3 regions of the Aquabacter albus genome follow, and region 3 is predicted to be linked to each of the others. Evidence: riboswitches for the same ligand, from Rfam matches in the RefSeq annotation. Region 3 holds a riboswitch; each other region holds the start of a gene.
The links. Region 3 has a riboswitch for cobalamin ahead of ABLE91_RS03935 (DUF1636 domain-containing protein). Riboswitches for the same ligand answer to the same signal wherever they lie in the genome.
Positions count from the first base shown of each region.

Region 1: linked by a shared signal. The riboswitch ahead of ABLE91_RS13825 (CbtB domain-containing protein) and the one ahead of ABLE91_RS03935 (DUF1636 domain-containing protein) in region 3 are both predicted to bind cobalamin.
Region 2: linked by a shared signal. The riboswitch ahead of ABLE91_RS04655 (ribonucleoside-diphosphate reductase subunit alpha) and the one ahead of ABLE91_RS03935 (DUF1636 domain-containing protein) in region 3 are both predicted to bind cobalamin.

Region 1 is NZ_JBDZDT010000005.1:231,062-237,602, reverse strand. It holds gene cobO (cob(I)yrinic acid a,c-diamide adenosyltransferase) at 1-444, opposite strand, end outside; gene cobU (bifunctional adenosylcobinamide kinase/adenosylcobinamide-phosphate guanylyltransferase) at 441-974, opposite strand; gene ABLE91_RS13830 (CbtA family protein) at 971-1,714, opposite strand; gene ABLE91_RS13825 (CbtB domain-containing protein) at 1,727-1,912, opposite strand; cobalamin riboswitch at 1,962-2,157, opposite strand; gene rfaE1 (D-glycero-beta-D-manno-heptose-7-phosphate kinase) at 2,211-3,647, opposite strand; gene rfaD (ADP-glyceromanno-heptose 6-epimerase) at 3,657-4,658, opposite strand; gene waaC (lipopolysaccharide heptosyltransferase I) at 4,692-5,783, opposite strand; gene waaF (lipopolysaccharide heptosyltransferase II) at 5,780-6,541, opposite strand, start outside.
Region 2 is NZ_JBDZDT010000002.1:346,525-353,065, forward strand. It holds gene ABLE91_RS04650 (ribonucleotide-diphosphate reductase subunit beta) at 1-264, opposite strand, end outside; gene ABLE91_RS04655 (ribonucleoside-diphosphate reductase subunit alpha) at 285-3,176, opposite strand; cobalamin riboswitch at 3,293-3,512, opposite strand; cobalamin riboswitch at 3,613-3,823, shown strand; gene ABLE91_RS04660 (TonB-dependent receptor plug domain-containing protein) at 3,931-5,925, shown strand; gene ABLE91_RS04665 (ABC transporter substrate-binding protein) at 5,935-6,541, shown strand, end outside.
Region 3 is NZ_JBDZDT010000002.1:178,970-185,510, reverse strand. It holds gene ABLE91_RS03940 (Rne/Rng family ribonuclease) at 1-2,143, shown strand, start outside; cobalamin riboswitch at 2,293-2,514, shown strand; gene ABLE91_RS03935 (DUF1636 domain-containing protein) at 2,676-3,032, shown strand; gene cobW (cobalamin biosynthesis protein CobW) at 3,029-4,075, shown strand; gene cobN (cobaltochelatase subunit CobN) at 4,093-6,541, shown strand, end outside.

The DNA of each region.
Region 1 (6,541 bases), on a different contig from region 3:
CAGATAGCTATAGCGCAGCGCGATGTTCAGCTCGTCCAGGATGAGCAGGGCGAGGGTCTCGTCCGCCATCAGCTCGCGCACCTTCTCGAAGGCCCGCTGCGCGGCGGCCACGTCGCGGGCGAGGTCCTGGGTCTCCCAGGTGAAGCCCTCCCCCATGGTGTACCACTGAACCCGGTCGCCGAAGGCCGCGAACGCCTCGCGCTCGCCTGTCTCCCACGCGCCCTTGATGAACTGGACTACACCCACCCGCTTGCCGCGCCCCAGCATGCGCAGAGCGAGGCCGAAGGCGGCGGTGCTCTTGCCCTTGCCAGGGCCGGTATGAACGATGAGGAGGCCCTTCTCCAAGGTGGTCTTGCCGGCCACCTCGGCATCCTGCACGGCCTTGCGCTTGGCCATCTTGTCGCGATGGCGGGCGGCCTCGGCGTCGTCGATCCCGGCGCTCATGGCGCGTCCTCCTTCACCACCAGGGGCAGGCCCGCCACCATGAACACCACCCGGTCGGAGGCCGCCGCCACCGCTTGATTGAGGCGGCCGGCGGCGTCGCGGAAGCGGCGGGCGAGCGCGTTGTCCGGCACGATGCCGAGCCCCACCTCGTTGGCCACCAGAACCGTCAAGCCGCCTCGCCCGAGAAGCGCGGAAACCAGCCGCTCCTGTTCCGCCTCAAGATCATGATCCGCCAGTAAGTGATTGGTCAGCCACAAGGTCAGGCAGTCTACGAGCACGGGGGCGTCCGGCGGAAGCTCCGCCAGAAGGTCAGCTACGTCGAAGGGATGATCGTGGGTCCGCCAGCGCGTGTCACGTCTTGAGCGATGCAGCGCGATGCGATCCGCCATCTCGGCATCGAGCGCCTGCGCCGTCGCCACATAAACATAGGGCGGCGGCGCGGCTTCGATCAGGGCTTCGGCATAACCGCTCTTGCCGGAGCGCGCCCCGCCAAGCACCAGCACGCGGCGGGCGCGCGGCCCGGCCGTCATGGCTGGGCGCCGGCCATCCTTGCGCGGACGAGGCCGGCGACGCCGCCGAGGATCGCCCAGAACAGGAAGCTCGTGACCACCACCGCGACGACGAAATTGTGCGCCAGATCGTGGGGCACGGGAGTTTCGAAGTTCTCCGGCTGCGGCGCGCCGATGAAATGCGGCGCCGCAATCAAAGCGAGCGCGGCGATCACCGCCGGCAGCGAGCGGCCATAGGCGATGAGCGCGATGCCCCCGGCGGTGGCTGCCGCTGTGGCGGTCCACCAGAGCTGCCGGGGACCCAACTCCGCCGCCGGCATGGCGGGAAGCTCGGGCGGAAGGCCGAGGCTGGGCGCCAGCGTGAAGGCGGCAAAGCCCGCGAGGCCCCAGAGGAGCCCGTCGCGCCAGCCGGTGAGCCCGCCCGCGAGTTCTGAAGCGGCGACGAGAAGCAGCGCGAAGCCGATGGCGCCAACGACATTCGCCGCCAGCGTGAAGGCCATGCGCTCGAACCCATCCGCCGGCTGCCAGCCGCCTTCGTCATGGTCATGGGCGGCCGCGGTGTCATGGCTATGCGCGGGCGTTGCGGCGTCATGGGTATGGGTCGCGGGCGCGGCGGCTTCGGCTTCGGCTTCGGCTTCCTCATAGGTCTCGGCCTTGAGGATCAGCGGAACGGTCGCGGCCTGCTGGAAGACGGTCATGGCAATGCCGGAGAATAGGCCGGCGGCCGCCGCCACGAAGACGATGGTGCGGAACAACGACATGTCGGCCCCCTGTCAGTGGCAGGGGAAGCCGGTCGAATGCCTGTAGTCGTGGGCCGCGTTATGGACCACTTCCATATGGGAGAAGCCGACGCCGCCCACCACGAAGAGACCCAGCAGCGCGGCGAAGGTGATCTGCAGCGTGCGCGACGCGACGGATTTGCCGGCGAGGTCCTGGGAAACCTGGTTCTGCGTGCTCATCTTCATCTCCTGGCCCTCCCTCCGAGGGCTGACTGGAAGCGCCCATGACTGGGCTCGCGCGCCTTCGGCAGGTCTCCTGGCTCGCGGTTCATCGCCTCTCCCCAGCCTTCCCGGAACGCATGTTCCAGTGGCGCTGCGGGGAGCGCTCACCGCCGACAGTTGCGGGGGCAGCCGCGGCTTTGGGACAGGTCCCGCACCGCATTCCCTTTTGATCCCCGAAGGGAACCGACGACTCTTCGACTATATAGGCCCGCGCGTGCGCCGCAACGGGAGCGGGGCGATTTATTGCCGAGGCGCCTCAGGACCGCGCCTTCGCCACCAAAGACGAGGTGGAGCGGCCCGCGATCAGGTTCGCCAGCACAAGGCGCCCGCCATTGGCAGTCACCACGTCCGCGCCCACCACCTCCTCGGGCTTGTAGTCGGCGCCCTTCACCAGCACGTCGGGCAGCAGGGCCGTGATGGTCTCAAGGGGCGTGTCCTCGTCGAACAGCACCACGAGGTCCACGCAGCGCATGGCGCCGATGACCCTGGCCCGCGCGGCTTCGTCCTGGAGCGGGCGCGTCGGCCCCTTCAGGCGCTGCGTGGAGGCATCCGTGTTGAGCGCCACCACCAGCCGGTCGCCCTCGGCGGCGGCGGCCTCCAGCAGCGCCACATGGCCGGGATGCAGCAGGTCGAAGCAGCCATTGGTGAAGACCACGCTCGCCCCGCCCGCCCGCCAGCGGGCGATGATCTCCTTCGCCCGCTCCAGCGAGACGAGGGCGCCCGGCGTCTCCATCTGCGGCAAGGCGCGGCCGAGGGCGGCGGCCAGCTCGGCGCGGGTGACGACGGCGGTGCCGAGCTTGCCCACGGCGATGGCCGCCGCCGCATTGGCGATGCGCACGCAGGTTTCCAGCGGCTCGCCGGAGGCGAGCGACATGGCCAGCGCCGCGAGGGCCGTGTCCCCTGCCCCCGAGACGTCGAAGACTTCGCGCGCCTCGGCGGGCACGTGCAGCACGGCGCCGTCGCGGCGCCAGAGGGTCATGCCCTTCTCGGCGCGCGTCACCAGCACATCGCCGCCGAACTGCGCGGCGGCGGCGGCAGCGGCAGCGGCCGCCTGCTCGTCGGTGGTATCAGGCAGGCCGGTGGCGTCCGCCAGTTCCCGGCGGTTGGGCGTCACCAGGGCCGCGCCGCGATAGGCCTCGAAGGTGCGGCGCTTGGGATCAACGATGACAGGCACGCCCCGCGCCTCGGCCTCTTTCATGATGGCCGCGATCACCCGGTCGCCCAGGACGCCCTTGGCATAATCGGAGAGCACGGCGACCCGGCATTGCGCGATGGCCGCACGGGCGGCGGCGATGAGGCGGGCTTCCACCTCAGGGGAGGCAGGGCTCGCATCTTCGGCATCGATGCGGACGATCTGCTGGCGCCCGCTCATCACCCGCGTCTTGGTGATGGTGGGGCGCGCCGGGTCGGCCACGAGATCGAGCGAAATGTCGGGAAAGGCGGCCAGCGCTTCGCGCAGCTCTCCGGCGCGGGCATCCGCACCCACGAGGCCCACCAGATGCACCGGCGCGCCCATGGCGGCCGCATTGGCGGCCACATTGGCCGCCCCGCCGGGCACCAGCCTGTCCATGCCATGCACCACCACCGGCACCGGCGCCTCAGGGGAGATGCGGGAGACCGAGCCGATCACATAATGATCGACGATCACGTCGCCGATGACGGCGATCGGGCCGGGCCGGGCATCAGCGAGCATGGCGCGCCCTCACCCGTTCTTGCCGCGCAGGTGGCCGGTCACATACTGGTGCACGCCGTCCTCCAGCGAGGTGAAGGGCTGGGAGAAACCGGCGGCGCGCAGCTTCGACATGTCGGCCTGGGTGAAATACTGGTAGGCGCCCCGGATGGCCTCGGGCATGTCCACATAGTGGATCAGCGGCTCCTTGCCGGCCGCCGCGAACACCGCGCGGGCTAGGTCCGCAAAGCTGCGCGCCTGGCCCGTGCCCACATTGAAGATGCCGCTCACCGCGGGCGTCTCCAGCAGCCAGCGCACCACGGCGACGCAATCGCCGACATAGACGAAGTCGCGGAGCTGGCCGCCATCCTCATAAGCGGGGTCATGGGACTTGAAGAGTGTCACCGCCTCCCCGGCGGCGGCGGTGGGATAGATCTTGTGGATCACGGAGCGCATGTCGCCCTTATGCGCCTCGCCCGGCCCGTAGACGTTGAAGAAGCGCAGGCCCGCCCATTGCGGCGGGCGCGGACGGCCGGCGGCGATATCGGCGAGGAAGCGCCGGTCCGCCATGAGCTTGCTCCAGCCATAGGCGTTGAGTGGCGCGAGCTCGAGAAGCGCGGAGGCGCTTTCATCGTCCCGGAAGCCGGAGGCGCCGTCGCCATAGGTGGCGCCGGAGGAGGCGTAGATGAAGGGCAGCCCCTTGCGGGCGCACAGGTCCCACAAATCGAGGGTGGGCCGCACATTGCGGGCGACGATCTTGTCGCCGTCCCGCTCGGTGGTGGCGGAGATGGCGCCCATATGGATCACGGCGCGCACCCGTCCGGCCTCGCGCTCCAGGAAGGAGAGCGCCGCCTCGGGGCGGATCACGTCATCCAGCAGGATGTCGGAGATGTTGCGCCATTTCGGCCCGTCTTCCAGCCAGTCGGCCACCACCACGCGCAGGCCGTCCGCGGCGCAGGCGCGGGCGAGATTGGAGCCGATGAAGCCCGCGCCGCCGGTAACCAGCACCGTATCGCGGGAGCCCGGAAGGGTCATGAGCCAAAACCTTCAGGAGCGGGGCCGCTCCGGTCACGAAGCCGGGCGCTGTTGAGGCGCCGAAGGGGTTCCCTGTGCCACGCCTGGGCCGGTCTTGTCCATCTTGTCCGCATGGCCGTGCCGCAGCACATTGAGCCCGCGCCATGCGGCCCGGGCGCCATGATCCACCATGCAGGGCGGGCCTTCCACGGTGTGCGGCGCGATCTTGCAATGGGCGTTCTCGCACGGGGCGCAGGGGCGGAACGAGCGCATCTCCAGCACCTTCGGGCCGAACAGGCCGGTGAGGCGCGCATCGGTGGGGCCATAGAGCCCAACGGTGGGCACGCCCAGCGCGGCGGCGAGGTGCCCGAGGCCGGAATCGACGCCCACCACCCCCTCGGCGCCCGCCAGGATGGGGGCGAGCTGATCGATGGGCGCGGGCGGGAGGATCTCCACCGAGGGCATGCCGCGGGCGATGGCCTCGGCGCGGCGCGTCTCCTCCTCGCCGAGCGCAAAGATGCGGGTCTTCAGCCCCGCCGTCTCGGCGATGGCGGCCAGTTCGCGCCAGCGCAGCACGGTCCAGGTCTTGGTCAGCCACGTGGTGCCGTGGAGCAGCACGAGATAGGGCGCCTCCGCCGGCGCGGGCTCCACCTTGAGCCCGGCATCGGCCGGCAGCGCCGTCAAATCGTAGCCCAGCGCGGCGGCGAACAGCTTGCGGATGCGCGCCGCCATATGCTCCACCTCGGGAATGGCGTGGCGGCGGTGGTAGAGCAGCGTCGCGATGCCCTCCCGCGCGCTGCCCCAGGCAAAGCCGTGGCGCTTTCCTTTCGCGAAGCGGGCGATGCCCGCGCTCTTCATCAGCCCCTGGGCGTCGATGATGAGGTCGTAGCGCTCTTCCGCCAGGGCCGCGCGCAAAGCGCGCCCTTCTTCCGAGCGCCAGCCGGCGAGCGGGGATTTCTTCAGGCGGCGCAGGGGCACGGGAATGGCGCGGCGGACGGCGGGATGCAGGCGCACCAGCGGCACCATGGCCTCTTCCACCGCCCAGTCCACCACGAGGCCGGGCACCGCGCGCGCGGCGTCGGTGAGCGCCGGGAAGGTGTGGACCACATCCCCCAGCGATGAGAGCTTCACGATGAGAAGCTTCATCCCCGGATCCGCGCGGCCGCCGCGAGGACCTCGCTGGGCTGGATGCTCTCGAAGCAGGCCAGCGTCCCCAAGGGGCATTCCCGCTTAAGGCACGGCCGGCAGGGCAGATCGTGGGACACGACCTGGGAGCGCGGCCCGGTGGGCGGGGTCATCTTCTCGGACGAGGAGCCGTAGAGCACCACCAGCGGCCGGTCGAGGGCGCCGGCCACGTGCATGAGCCCGGAATCGTTGGAGATCACCACGTCGGCGGCGCCGAGGATCGCCGCTGCATCGATCAGGCTGGTGCGGCCGGCGAGATTGTCCACGGGCACGCCGGCCTGCGCGACAATCTCCTCGGCGATGGAGGCGTCCTTCGGCCCGCCCAGCACGCGAATGCGATAGCCGGCGGCGCTCGCCATGGCGGCGAGGCGCGCGAACTTGGCGGCCGGCCAGCGCTTGGCGGGGCCATATTCGGCACCGGGGCACAAGGCCATCACCGGCCCCTCTCCGGCCAGAGGAAAGCGCGAAGCCGCCGCCTCCATGGCGCCGTCCGGCAAGTGCAGCACGGGGCGCGGCGACGTGAGGTGGTCGCCGCGGGGGGCGCCGAGGGCGACGAAGCGGTCGATGGTGCGGCCGGTCTTCCGGTCCCTGTCCTTGCGCGCTTCGGTCAGCAGCAGGCTGCGCCCTTCGGCGGCATAGCCGATGCGCTCGGGGATGCCGGCGGCGAAGGGCACGATGGCGGCCTTGAAGGCGCGCGGCAGGATGATGGCCTTGCCGTA
Region 2 (6,541 bases), 170 kb from region 3:
CCATAGGGCGATGTCCGCCTGCATGGAGACCTCGGTGGGCATCCAGTGGTTGTTGCAGCCAGACAGGTACTTCTCCCACGCCCATTTGTACTTGAGGGGCAGGAGCTGGTTCACGTCGGCGCGGCAGTTGATCATCCGCTTCTCGTCCACCGAGACGCGGCCGCCATGGCGGTCGATGTCGCCGAGACCGGCGGCCTCCTTCGCGTCCGTGGGCGCGAAAGCGGGATGGATGGGAGCGGGCTTGGTATCCGACCAGTCGAGCATATGCGTGTCTCCTTCGCCGCTCACTGGCAGGCTTCGCAGGTGGGGTCGTCGATGGCGCACGCCTTGCCCCAAGGGGCACTCAACGCGGCATCAACGCTGATGGGCGCGGCGGCTTCTGCCACCACCGCGGAGACTGCGTTGAGCTTGCCGTCCGTGCCCTTCAGGGTGGATTTCTCCACGTGGGTGGCCGAGCGCGAGCGCAGGTAATAGGTGGTCTTCAGGCCGCGCCTGAAGGCGAGGCGGTAGAGCGCGTCGAGCGCTTTGCCGGAGGGGTTGGCGATGTAGAGGTTGAGCGACTGGGCTTGATCGATCCACTTCTGGCGGCGCGCTGCGGCTTCGATCAGCCAGGACGTGTCGATCTCGAAGGCGGTGGCGTAGAGGGCCTTCAGGTCATCGGGAATGCGGTCGATCTGGCCGAGGCTGCCGTCGAAATATTTGAGGTCGGAGACCATCACCTCGTCCCATAGGCCGCGCGCCTTCAGGTCATGCACCAGGGCGGCGTTCACCACTGTGAAGTCGCCGGACATGTTGGATTTGACATAGAGGTTCTGATAGCCGGGCTCGATGGACTGGCTCACCCCGCAGATATTGGAGATGGTGGCGGTGGGGGCGATGGCCATGCAGTTGGAGTTGCGCATGCCTGTCGTCTTCACCCGCGCGCGCAGGCCATCCCAGTCCAGCGTCCGCGAGCGGTCGAGGTCGAGCCCGCCACGCGCTTCCGCCAGCAACTCCACGCTGTCGATGGGCAGGATGCCCTTCGACCAGAGCGAGCCTTCGAAGCTTGGATAGCGCCCGCGCTCGGCGGCGAGGTCCGCGGAGGCGGAGACGGCGTGGAAGGACAGCGCCTCCATGCTTTCGTCGGCGAAGCGCACGGCCGCCTCCGACGCATAGGGCAGGCGCAGCGCCTGGAGCGCGTCCTGGAAGCCCATGATCCCGAGGCCCACGGGCCGGTGCCTGAGGTTGGAGCGGCGCGCCTCGGGGATGGTGTAGAAATTGATGTCGATGACGTTGTCGAGCATGCGCATGGCGGTCTTCACCGTCCGCGCAAGCCGGTCATGGTCGAGCCCCTCCACTGTGACATGGGCGAGGAGGTTCACCGAGCCGAGATTGCACACTGCCACCTCGTCGTCGGACGTGTTCAGGGTGATCTCGGTGCACAGGTTCGAGGAATGCACCACGCCCGCATGCTGCTGCGGCGAGCGGATGTTGCAGGGGTCCTTGAAGGTGATCCAGGGATGGCCGGTCTCGAACAGCATGGTAAGCATGCGCCGCCAAAGGTCTACAGCGCGCACCTGCTTGAACACTTTCATCCCGCCCTGCGCGGCTTTGGCCTCGTAGCCCTCATAGGCGGCCTTGAAGGCGGGGCCGAAGAGATCGTGCAGGTCGCTCGCCTCGTCGGGTGAGAACAGGGTCCAGGGGCCGTCTTCCTCGACACGCTGCATGAACAGGTCCGGCACCCAGTTGGCGGTGTTCATGTCGTGGGTGCGGCGGCGCTCGTCGCCGGTGTTCTTGCGCAGATCGAGGAAGTCCTCGATGTCCACGTGCCAGGTTTCCAGATAGGCGCAGACCGCACCCTTGCGCTTGCCACCCTGGTTCACGGCGATGGCGGTGTCGTTGGCAACTTTGAGGAACGGCACCACGCCCTGGCTCTCGCCGTTCGTGCCCTTGATGTGGGCACCGAGGCCGCGCACCCGCGTCCAGTCATTGCCGAGCCCGCCGGAATATTTGGCCAGCAGCGCATTGTCCTTCACCGCCTTGAAGATGCCGTCGAGGTCGTCCGCGACCGTGGTGAGGAAGCAGGAGGAGAGCTGCTGGCGCAGCGTGCCGGAATTGAACAGGGTCGGCGTCGAGGCCATGAAGTCGAAGGAGGAGAGGAGGCCGTAGAATTCGATGGCCTTCGCCTCCCGGTCGATCTCGCGCACAGCGAGCCCCATGGCGACGCGCATAAAGAAGGCCTGGGACAGTTCGAAGCGCGTGCCGCGCACGTGCAGGAAGTAGCGGTCATAGAGGGTCTGGAGACCGAGGAAGTCGAAGGCGAGATCCCGCTCCGGCTTCAGCGCTGCGGCGAGGCGCGGGAGGTCGAAGCGGGCCAGTTCCGGGTCCAACAACTCGGCCGCGACGCCGGCTTTCACGAAGCCGAGGAAATAGTCGCCATAGCGGCCTGCCATCTCCTCATGGGTCGCTTCGTCGGCGCGCCCGGCGATGAAGCTCAACGCCTCCCGACGCAGCTTGTCCAGCAGCAGGCGGGCGCTGACCTTGGTGTAGTTGGGCTCCGTCTCGATAAGGGTGCGGGCGGCGAGGATCGGCGCGAGGCCGAGCTCGTCCGCGGAGATGCCGTCATAGAGGTTCCGCCGGGTCTCTCCGAGCACGGTTTCCCGCGAGACGCCATCGAGGCCCTCGCAGGCTTCGCGCACCACGGCATCGAGCCGCGCCGTGTCGAGGGGAACGAGCGCGCCGTCCGCCGCCTTCATGCGCAGGGCGGGCACGGCTGACGCGGCGGGCGCATCCGTCTTCGCACGTTCCCGGGCACGCTCCTCGCGATAGAGCACATAGGCGCGGGCCACCTTGTGGTGCTCGCCGCGCATCAGGGCCAGTTCCGCCTGGTCCTGGATGTCCTCGATATGGAAGGTGCGGCCGCCCTCCGCGCGACGGGTGAGCCCCGCCACGATCTGAGCCGTCAGATCGGCGACGGCGTCATGGACGCGGCGCGAGGCGGCGGCGCTGCTGCCTTCCACGGCGAGGAACGCCTTGGTGAGGGCAACGGAGATCTTGGAGGCGTCGAACGGCGTGACCGCGCCGTTGCGGCGGATCACCTGATAGCCCGGTTCCGAGGCTGTCCGGGCGCCCGGCGCAGGCTGTGCGGGGACGAGGATCGCGTCCGAGGGACGCACGGTTTCGATCTGGAGAGACATCGGCTTGGACCCCAAAAGTTGGGGGCAAAGGCCGAGCGGATGCGCGAGGGAAGATCGCCTCGGGCATGAAGCCCCCAGCGACAGCCAAGCGTTCCACCGGGGCACCCCGCCCGAGGACGTTCATCGAGGTCGCGGCAGGTCTCCTGGCTCGCGGGTCGTCGCCTCAAGTCCGGCCTTCCCGGGATCGCTCCCAGTGACTCTGATGGACCTTGGCTCGCCGCTTACAGTTGCGGGGGCAGCGCCGGCATTGGTTCGACCCTTTCGGGCGGTCCCGCACCGGCTTCCCTCTTAGCTCTCGCTCTTGCGAGTCGAGAGACCGTGACCACCACATCTAGCAGCATGGTTGCGATGGCTGTCAATATGTGGGGATGATGAATCGGAGCAGACATGTCTCATCCACCGCCGAAGCGGATGGTTGACCGTGAATGAGCAGCCCTCTACCGTCACCGTGACGGTTCCCTAACGGGACGAAAAAGGGAACGCGGTGAGGAGGGTGCCCGGAGACGGGGATCCGACGATGCCGCGGCTGCCCCCGCAACTGTAAGCGGCGAGTCCTTCGTCACACGCCACTGGGCTTCGGCCTGGGAAGGCGACGAGATGGACGCTGACCCGCGAGCCAGGAGACCTGCCGTCAGCCGTGGTCACGCGCGAGCACGTCGGGCGGGGTGTCCTGATGGTGGTTAATCCCAGCAGCTTTCCGGCCGCAGGGGAGCCTCGTTCGCGGTGACGGACCACTCGTCCCGCTGAGGCCATCATGCCTTCCGCTTTGTTTCGTCACGCCCGCGCCGCCGCGCGCCGTCCCGTGCTCGCTGCCCTCCTCCTGTCGTCGGCTTCGGGGCTCGCTCATGCCCAGTCCCCGGCACCCGGCGGCACCGCCCAGCAGCCCATCGACCTTCCCGAAGTGGTGGTGAGCGCCACCGGCATCCCGACCCCGGCGAACCGGATCGCCTCCTCGGTTAGCGTCGTCACCGCCGAGGACATCGAGCGCCAGCAGCTGCGCACCGTGCCCCAGGTGCTGCAATCGCTTCCCGGTCTCAACGTGGTGCAGACTGGCGGACCGGGCGGGCAGACTTCGGTCTTCATCCGCGGCACCAATTCCAACCATGTGAAGGTGCTGATCGACGGCATCGATGCGGGCAACCCCTCGACCCCCAACGGTGCCTTCGACTTCGGCCAGCTCCTCGCCACCGATCTCGCCCGCATCGAGGTGCTGCGTGGGCCACAGAGCGGTCTCTACGGCTCGGACGCCATCGGCGGCGTCATCTCCATCACCACCAAGAAGGGCGAGGGCCCGCCGAAATTCTTCGGCTATGTGGAAGGGGGCTCGCTCGGCACCTTCAACCAGGCGGCGGCGGTGAGCGGGTCGACGGAGCGGCTTTCCTACTCCTTCAACGTCACCCATTTCTCCTCGACGGATATTCCGGTGACCCCGCCCGGAATCATCCCGCCGGGCTATCCAAACAATCCCAACGCCTATGACAACTGGACCTATTCGACGCGCCTCGACCTCCAGATGACGGATAATCTGGCGCTCAACTTCGTCGCCCGCTACATCGACAGCCAACTCGCCTTCACGCCGGACATCTATCCCCCGCCGCTGTTCGAGGGCATCCCGGCCCCGCAGACTTCCACCAGCCTCAATTCCATGTTCTTCACCAAGGGCGAGGGCGTGTGGAGCGCGCTCGACGGCGTACTCCACACCACGTTCGGGGTGAGCGCCATGAACACCTCGAACCCGACCGTGGGGCCGAACCTGTCCGTGAACGGCCAGTATGAGGGCGACCGGCAGACCTATTACCTGCGCTCCAACCTCGCCGCCGCCGCCGGGCAGAACCTCATTGCCGGCGTGGAGCGGCGGAACGAGAGCATGACCTCGTCCACCCAATACACGGAGATGAGCGCATCGACCGGCGACACCGGCGCCTATGCGGAATGGCAGGGCACGTTCGGCGATCGGTTCTTCGGCGCGGCGAACGTCCGCTATGACAGCGACGACACCTTCGGCGACCACTCGACCTTCCGCCTTGCCCCCGGCTTCCTCATTCCCGAGACGGGGACCACCATCAAGGGCAGCTACGGCACCGGCTTCAAGGCGCCCTCACTTTATCAGCTCTATGCGCCGATCTATGGCAATGCGGCCCTCGAGCCCGAAGAGAGCACCGGCTACGATATCGGTTTCGAGCAGCAGGCCTTCGGCGGCAGGGTGACGTTTGGCGCCGCCTATTTCCACAACGACATCACCAACCTCATCAGCTACGACCCGGTGACGTTCGAGAACGTGAATATCTCCAGCGCCACCACGCAGGGCGCGGAGACCTTCATCGCTTTCCAGGTGATGGAGCGGCTGAAGCTGCGGGTGGACTACACCTACACCTACGTCATCGGCTACATGCCGCCGGGCGAGCCCTTCGGCGCTTCCTGCGCGCCGCTGACACCCACCTCTTGCACACCCCTGAGGCGGCCCAACAACAAGGTGAGCGTGACGGCGGACTGGAACCCCACGGACCAGCTCAATCTTTCCGCCACCCTGATCTATGCCTCGGCATGGTGGGACATCGTGCGTCTCACCAGCGACACTATCGACCAGCCCGGATACACCGTGGTGAATCTTGCGGCCAACTATGCGTGGACACCCAACGCGACTCTGTTCGCCCGCATCGACAATCTGTTCGATCAGACCTACGAGAACCCCAACGGCTTCCTGGCTCCCGGCTTCGGCGCCTATGGCGGCTTGAAGTTCACCTATTGAGGCGGAGGGATGAAGCGCGTCGCCAGCCTCCTTGCCCTGGTTTTCCTCTGCGCTCCCGTTTCGGCGGAGGCGCAGAGGCCCGCGCGCATCGTCTCGCTCAATCTCTGTGCGGACGAACTGGTGCTGCGCCTCGCGGACAAGGAGCAGGTTGCCTCGGTGACCTGGCTCGCCCGCGACCCGCGTGGATCCAACGTGGCGGATCTCGCAAAGGATGTGCCCGTGAACCGGGGTCTTGCGGAGGAGATCGCCGCCCTCAAGCCCGACCTCGTCATCGTCGGCGCCTTCACCACTCGCACCACCGTGGCCATGCTGCACCGGCTCGGCCTGCCGGTGCTGGAACTCGGCGTGCCGGAGACGCTTGAGGACGCCTATGCCCAGATCCGGGAGGTGGCGGCCCGCATCGGCGCGCCGGAGCGCGGCGAAGCCATGATGGAGGATATGAAGGCGGCCTTTGCCCGCCTGCCGTCCGCGCCCGCCCACCGGCCCACCGCCATCGTCCTGCGCCCGAACGGCTTCACCGCCGGGCGCGGCTCCATGGCCGACGAGATCCTGGGCTTGGCGGGCCTCGACAATCTCGCGGCTCGCCTCTCTACCGACCGGATGGGACAGTTGAATT
Region 3 (6,541 bases):
GGTGGAGCAGATGGGCTCCGCCGACGCCATGGAAGAGGTGCCCGTGCGCTCCCAGCAGCGCCGCGCCCGCTCCTACAAGATCCAGGAAGTGATCCGCCGCCGGCAGGTGATGCTGGTGCAGGTGGTGAAGGAGGAGCGCGGCAACAAGGGCGCGGCGCTCACCACCTATCTCTCCTTGGCCGGCCGCTATTCCGTGCTGATGCCCAACACCGCGCGCGGCGGTGGCATCTCCCGCAAGATCACCAATGCGGTGGACCGCAAGCGCCTGAAGGAAGTGGTGCAGGACCTGGAGGTGCCCGAGGGAATGGGCATCATCCTGCGCACCGCCGGCGCCAACCGCACCAAGGTCGAGATCAAGCGCGACTTCGAATATCTGCTGCGGCTGTGGGAGACGGTGCGCGAGCTCACCCTCTCCTCCTCCGCGCCGAACCTCGTCTATGAGGAAGGCTCGCTCATCAAGCGCGCCATCCGCGACCTCTACAACAAGGACATCGACGACATCCACGTCGCCGGCGAGGACGGCTATCGCGAAGCGCGCGACTTCATGCGCATGCTGATGCCGACCCACACCAAGAACGTCATCGCCTATCGCGAGCCCCAGCCCATCTTCGCGAAGTATGGGGTGGAGCATCAGCTCGACGCCATGTTCTCGCCGGTGGTGCAGCTGAAGAGCGGCGGCTACATCGTCATCAACCCCACCGAAGCCCTGGTCTCCATCGACGTGAATTCCGGCCGCGCCACGCGCGAGCATCACATCGAGGACACCGCGCTCAAGACGAACGTGGAAGCCGCCGAGGAGATCGCCCGGCAGCTTCGCCTGCGCGACCTCGCCGGGCTCATCGTCATCGACTTCATCGATATGGAGGAGAAGCGCAACAACCGGGCGGTGGAGCGCAAGCTCAAGGATTGCCTGAAGAACGACCGGGCGCGCATCCAGGTCGGCCGCATCTCCCATTTCGGCCTCATGGAGATGTCCCGCCAGCGTATCCGCACCGGCGTTCTGGAAAGCTCCATCGAGGTGTGCCCCACCTGCGGCGGCACGGGCCATGTGCGCTCCGCCGCCTCGGTGGCGCTCCAGCTGCTGCGCGCGTTCGAAGAGCAGCTGCTGCGCAGCGCGACCCACAACCTCATCGCCCGCACCCGCTCCGAAGTGGCGCTCTATGTGCTGAACCAGAAGCGCTCGCACCTGCGCGAGCTGGAGGAGCGCTTCTCCGTCACGCTCACCATCAGCGCCGACGAACGCGTCACCGGCCACCAGCCCTTCATCATCGAGAAGGGCGACCAGGCCGTTCCTGCCCCCGCCGCGCCGCGCCCCGGCAAGGTGGTGCAGCCTGATTCCATCCTTCCGGACGAGGAGTTCGAGGAGGAAGACGAGGAGAATCTGGAGGAGGTCTCCGGCGCCGAACCCGAAGGCGATGAGCCCGAGGAGCGCGGCGAGACCACCGAGGAGGCCAACAACCGCCGCAAGCGCCGCCGCCGGCGCCGTCGTGGCGGCGAGCGCGAGGGCGAGCCCCGCGAGGCGCGGCCCGAGGGCGAAGCCGCCGAGGAGGGCGATGAGCCCGCCGGCGAAGGCGAGGCCGAAGAGGGCGACGAGGACGAGCGCGGCGAAGGCCGCGGGACGGAGGCCGATCGCCGGCGCCGTCGGCGCGGCCGTCGTGGCGGCCGTCGCAACCGGCGCGAGGGCGAGGATGCCCCGCTCCAGGCCGATGGCGAAGGCAGTGAAGGCGAGGCCGGAGAGGATGACGGCGGCGCCGAAGACGATGCCGTGATCCACGTCTCCATCGAGCCGCTGGCCGGCGCGCCGGAATCCGTGGCCGAGATCAGCGCTCCCACCCCGGAGCCGGCACCGCCCGCCCCGGCCCCCACGGCCCCGGAGCTTCCCGCCGCCGAAGAGCCCAAGCCGACCCGCCGCCGGTCCACGGTGCGCGAGAAGGCGCCGGTGGTCGGCAGCCTGGTGCCCGAGCCCGCGCCCGTCGCCGAGACTGCCGGCGAAGAGACCTCCGGCGTGGAGACCGCCTCGGTCCCCGTCGCCGATGCGGACATCGTCGCCGCACCGGTTCAGGAAACCTCTGCTCCGGCCCAGGACCTGCCGCCCGAAAAGCGCCGCTCCGGCTGGTGGCAGCGCAAGCTGTTCGGCGAGTGAGCCTCTAGGAACAGCGGTCATCCCCGGGCTTGACCCGGGGATCTCCAGGAATGACGGGAGATGGCCGGGTCAAGCCCGGCCATGACGGCTGGGAGGTTACGGCTTCCCGGGCAACCTGCCCTGAGATTGACTTCCCTCCCCGCCCACCCTTTAGTGGCCCGGTCGAAGGTTCCGGTCCGGCAGAGTCGGATCGGTGAAGAGGGAATGCGGTGCGGCGCGAGGAAGCGCCAATGCCGCGGCTGCCCCCGCAACTGTAAGCGGAGAGTCTCGACCGAAAAGCCACTGGAGACCGGCCGCGCCGGCCCCTCCGGGAAGGCGGCCCGAGACGGTGACCCGCGAGCCAGGAGACCTGCCCTCGACACAATCGCGCGCCGGGCGGGGTGCCCTGGCAAGGCGGTTTTGCGTCGGCTTTGGCGCGCTTTCCGCACCCGCAGGACCCGCTTTGGAGCGACCCGCGCCCACCGAGACGCCCGACGACCGGCCCGATGACACGGCCTCCGCAGGCCCGCGCGATGCGGCGCCCGCCGTCACCCTGTTCGTCTGCCAGACCTGCCGCACGCCCGGCACGCCGCCCGAGGATGCGCCCCAGGGCGCCCGCCTCGCGGAGGCTGTGCGCGCCGCCGCCCATGACCCTGATGTGGAGGTGAAGCCGGTGCGCTGCCTCTCCAACTGCAAGCGCGGCCTTTCCGCCGCCATGGTCCGGGCCGGCGGCTGGTCCTACGTGTTCGGCGATCTCACCCCTGCGTCCGCGCCCGACCTTCTCGCGGGCGCTACCCTCTTCGCCGGCTCCACCGACGGCCTCATGCCGTGGCGCGGCCGGCCCGACTGCCTCAAGCGCGGCATGATCGCCCGCGTGCCGCCCCTCTTCTTCACCGAGGAACCCCGATGACCAGCCTCGCCCGCGTCCCCTGCACCATCGTCACCGGCTTCCTCGGCGCCGGGAAGACGACCCTCATCCGCCACATCCTCGAGAATGCCGGGGGGCGGAAGCTCGCTGTGATCGTCAATGAATTCGGCGACGTGGGCATAGACGGCGAGATCCTGAAGGGCTGCGGCATCGAGAGCTGCCCGGAGGAGAATATCGTCGAACTCTCCAATGGCTGCCTGTGCTGCACCGTGGCGGATGATTTCGTGCCGGCCCTGGACAAGATTCTCGCCCGCCCCGGCATCGACCACATCCTCATCGAGACCTCCGGCCTCGCTCTGCCCAAGCCGCTGGTGCAGGCGTTTCATTGGCCGGCCATCAAGAGCCGCGTGACCGTGGATGGCGTGGTGGCGGTGGTGGATGGCCCCGCGCTTGCCGAAGGCCGTGTCGCCGATGATCTCTCCGCCCTCGCCGCCCAGCGCGCGGCGGACGACACGCTCGACCATGACGATCCCGTGGAAGAGGTGTTCGAGGACCAGATCGCCTGCGCCGACCTCGTCATCATCGCCAAGTCCGACCTTCTGGACGCGGCCGGCGCGGAAATCGCAGCCGCCCGCGTGGCGGCGGTACTGCCCCGCGCGGTGTCCGTGGTGCGTGCGGCAGGCGGAAAGGTGGACCCGGCCATCCTGCTCGGCCTCGGCGTAGGCACCGAGGACGAGATCGAGAACCGCAAGACCCATCATGACGACGAGCTGGACCACGACCACGACGATTTCGATAGCTTCGTCCTTCCCATTCCCGAGATCGCCGAGCCGGCGGCGCTGGCTGCGCGCGTCTCGGAAGCCGCCGCTCTGCCCGGCGTGCTGCGGGTGAAGGGGTTTGCCAGCGTCTCCGGCAAGCCCATGCGCCTCCTCGTGCAGGGGGTGGGCACCCGCGTCTCGCACCAGTTCGACCGCGCCTGGGGGCCGAACGAGGCCCGCAGGGGCGCGCTGGTGGTGATCGGGCTGAAGGGCTTCGACCGGAACGCCGTGGAAGAGGCGGTGCTGGCGGTTACGCCCGCCGCCTGAAGGTTTAGAGTGGGCTGATGCATCTTCTTTCGAGCACATCGGCCACCATCGAGGATCTGGCGGAGCCCATCGACCTCCGCCAGCCCCCGGCCGACCTGCTCGCGCTCTCCTTCACCGACAGCGACCTGCTGGCGCTCGGCGCCGCATGGCGGGCGGAGCGGGCGACGCTGCCGAGCCTGCGCCTCGCGCGCCTGAAGGATCTGCGCCACCCCATGTCCGTGGACCTCTGGCTGGAGCGCTCCGCGCGCCACGCCAAGGTGATCGTGGCGCGGGTTCTGGGTGGGCTCGACTGGTGGCGCTACGGGGCGGAGCGGCTGTCAGCTCTGGCCTGGGCGCAAGGGATCAAGCTGGCGCTGCTGCCGGGGGAAGACCAGGACGACCACCGCCTCGCGGCCCTTTCGACTTTGGAGCGGGAGGAGTGGGCCTTGTGGCTCGCTTATTTCCGCGCCGGCGGCCCGGACAATATGCGCGCCTTGCTGCGGCTGATGGCGGGGCAGGCGGAGGTCCTGCCACCGCGGGATGTGCCGGCGGCGGCATTTTATTCTTCTCGTTCTCCGTCATGGCCGGACTTGATCCGGCCATCTCCCGCAGAACCGGGTGCGGCCGGATCCCCAAGAGATCCCCGGGTCAAGCCCGGGGATGACGTCGTGGGGGTGTCCCCCTCCCCCCTTGAGGGGGAGGGTCGGGGTGGGGGGTATGGCGCCGCCAGCACCACCCCCGCCGGCACAAGCGGAGAGATACCCCCCACCCTGCCCTCCCCCTCAAGGGGGGAGGGTTCCCAGCGCGGGAGGGAAGGCACTGGCGTCGCGCGGGAAGACACACCCCGCGCCCTCATCCTCTTCTACCGCTCCATGTGGCTCGCCGGGGACGCCGCCCCCATCGACGCCCTCTGCGGCGCCCTCGCCGCGCGCGGCATGGTGCCGATCCCCCTCTTCGTCTCCTCCCTGAAGGATCCCGCCGCCCGCGCCTTCGCCCGCAGCGCCATTGCCGCGCACGCACCGCACGTCATCATCACCGCCACCGCCTTCGCCGCCGGAGACGCGGACGACCTCTTCCCTGCCGGCGGCCCGCCGGTGCTCCAGGCCATTCCCGCCACCACCGCCCGCTCCGCCTGGGCGGCAAGCCCGCGCGGCCTCGCCGCCGCCGACCTCGCCATGCATGTGGTGCTGCCGGAACTGGACGGGCGCGTGCTGGCGGGCGCCCTCTCCTTCAAGGACACGGCCGCCCGCGACGACGACCTCGCCTTCTCCGCCGCCCTCAACCGCGCCGAGCCGGAGGGCGTCGCCCATGTGGCGGGCCGCGCGGCGGCGTTGGCGCGGCTCGCCTGCACGCCGCGCGTGAAGCGGCGGCTCGCCATCCTCATGCCTGATTATCCCGGCGCGCCGGGGCGCACCGGCTATGCAGTGGGCCTCGACGTGCCGGAAAGCGTGCGGCTCCTGCTCCGCACCCTTGCCGCCGAGGGCTATGATGTGCCCGCCGCGCCCGCAACGGCCCGCGCGCTTCTGGACGGCATCGCCCCATCCGGCGCCTTCCCCCTCGCGGACTATCGCGTGCACCTCTCCATCCTCCCCGACACGCTCCAGGCGCAGATGACGGTCGCCTGGGGCGCGCCCGAGGATGACCCGGACGTGAAGGGCGCCGCCTTCCAATTCCGCGCCGCCCGCTTCGGCAAGGCGCTGGTCGCCCTCGCGCCGGACCGGGGCACCTCGCTGGACCGGCGGGCGGATTATCACGACCCCGCTTTGCCGCCGCGCCATGCCTTGCTCGCCTTCGGCCTGTGGCTTCAGCAGCACTTCGATGCGCTCATTCATATGGGCGCCCACGGCACCCTGGAATGGCTGCCCGGCAAGGCGGCGGCGCTTACGCCCGCCTGCTTTCCCCGCGCGGTGCTGGGCGCGCTGCCGGTCATCTATCCCTTCATCGTCAGCAATCCGGGCGAGGCCGCCCAGGCCAAGCGCCGCATTGCCGGCGTCACCCTCGGCCACCTGCCGCCGCCCCTTGCGGGAGCGGAGCTCACGGAGGCCGAGCGCCGGCTGGAGCGGCTGGTGGACGAATATGCCGGCGCCGACGGCCTCGACACCCGCCGTCGGGACAGGCTCGCGCGCCTCATCGTGGAAGCGGCCGGCGAGACGGGCCTCGCCCGGCAGGCCGGCGTCGCGGCGGAGACCGACCCCGACGAGGCGCTGAAGCGCATCGATGCCTGGCTGTGCGACCTGAAGGATCTCGCCGTCAAAGACGGCCTTCATATCTTTGGTGCCGCCTCCGGCGATCCGGAGCGTGACGCCAGCGGAGCGGCGGAGCGGGCCGCGCTCCTCACCGCGTTGGACGGCCGCCATGTTGCCCCCGGCCCTTCCGGCGCTCCGGCGCGCGGGCGGCGGGACGTGCTGCCCACGGGCCGCAACCTCTTCACCGCCGATCCGCGCCATCTGCCCACCGCCACCGCCATGGATCTCGGCCGCCTCGCGG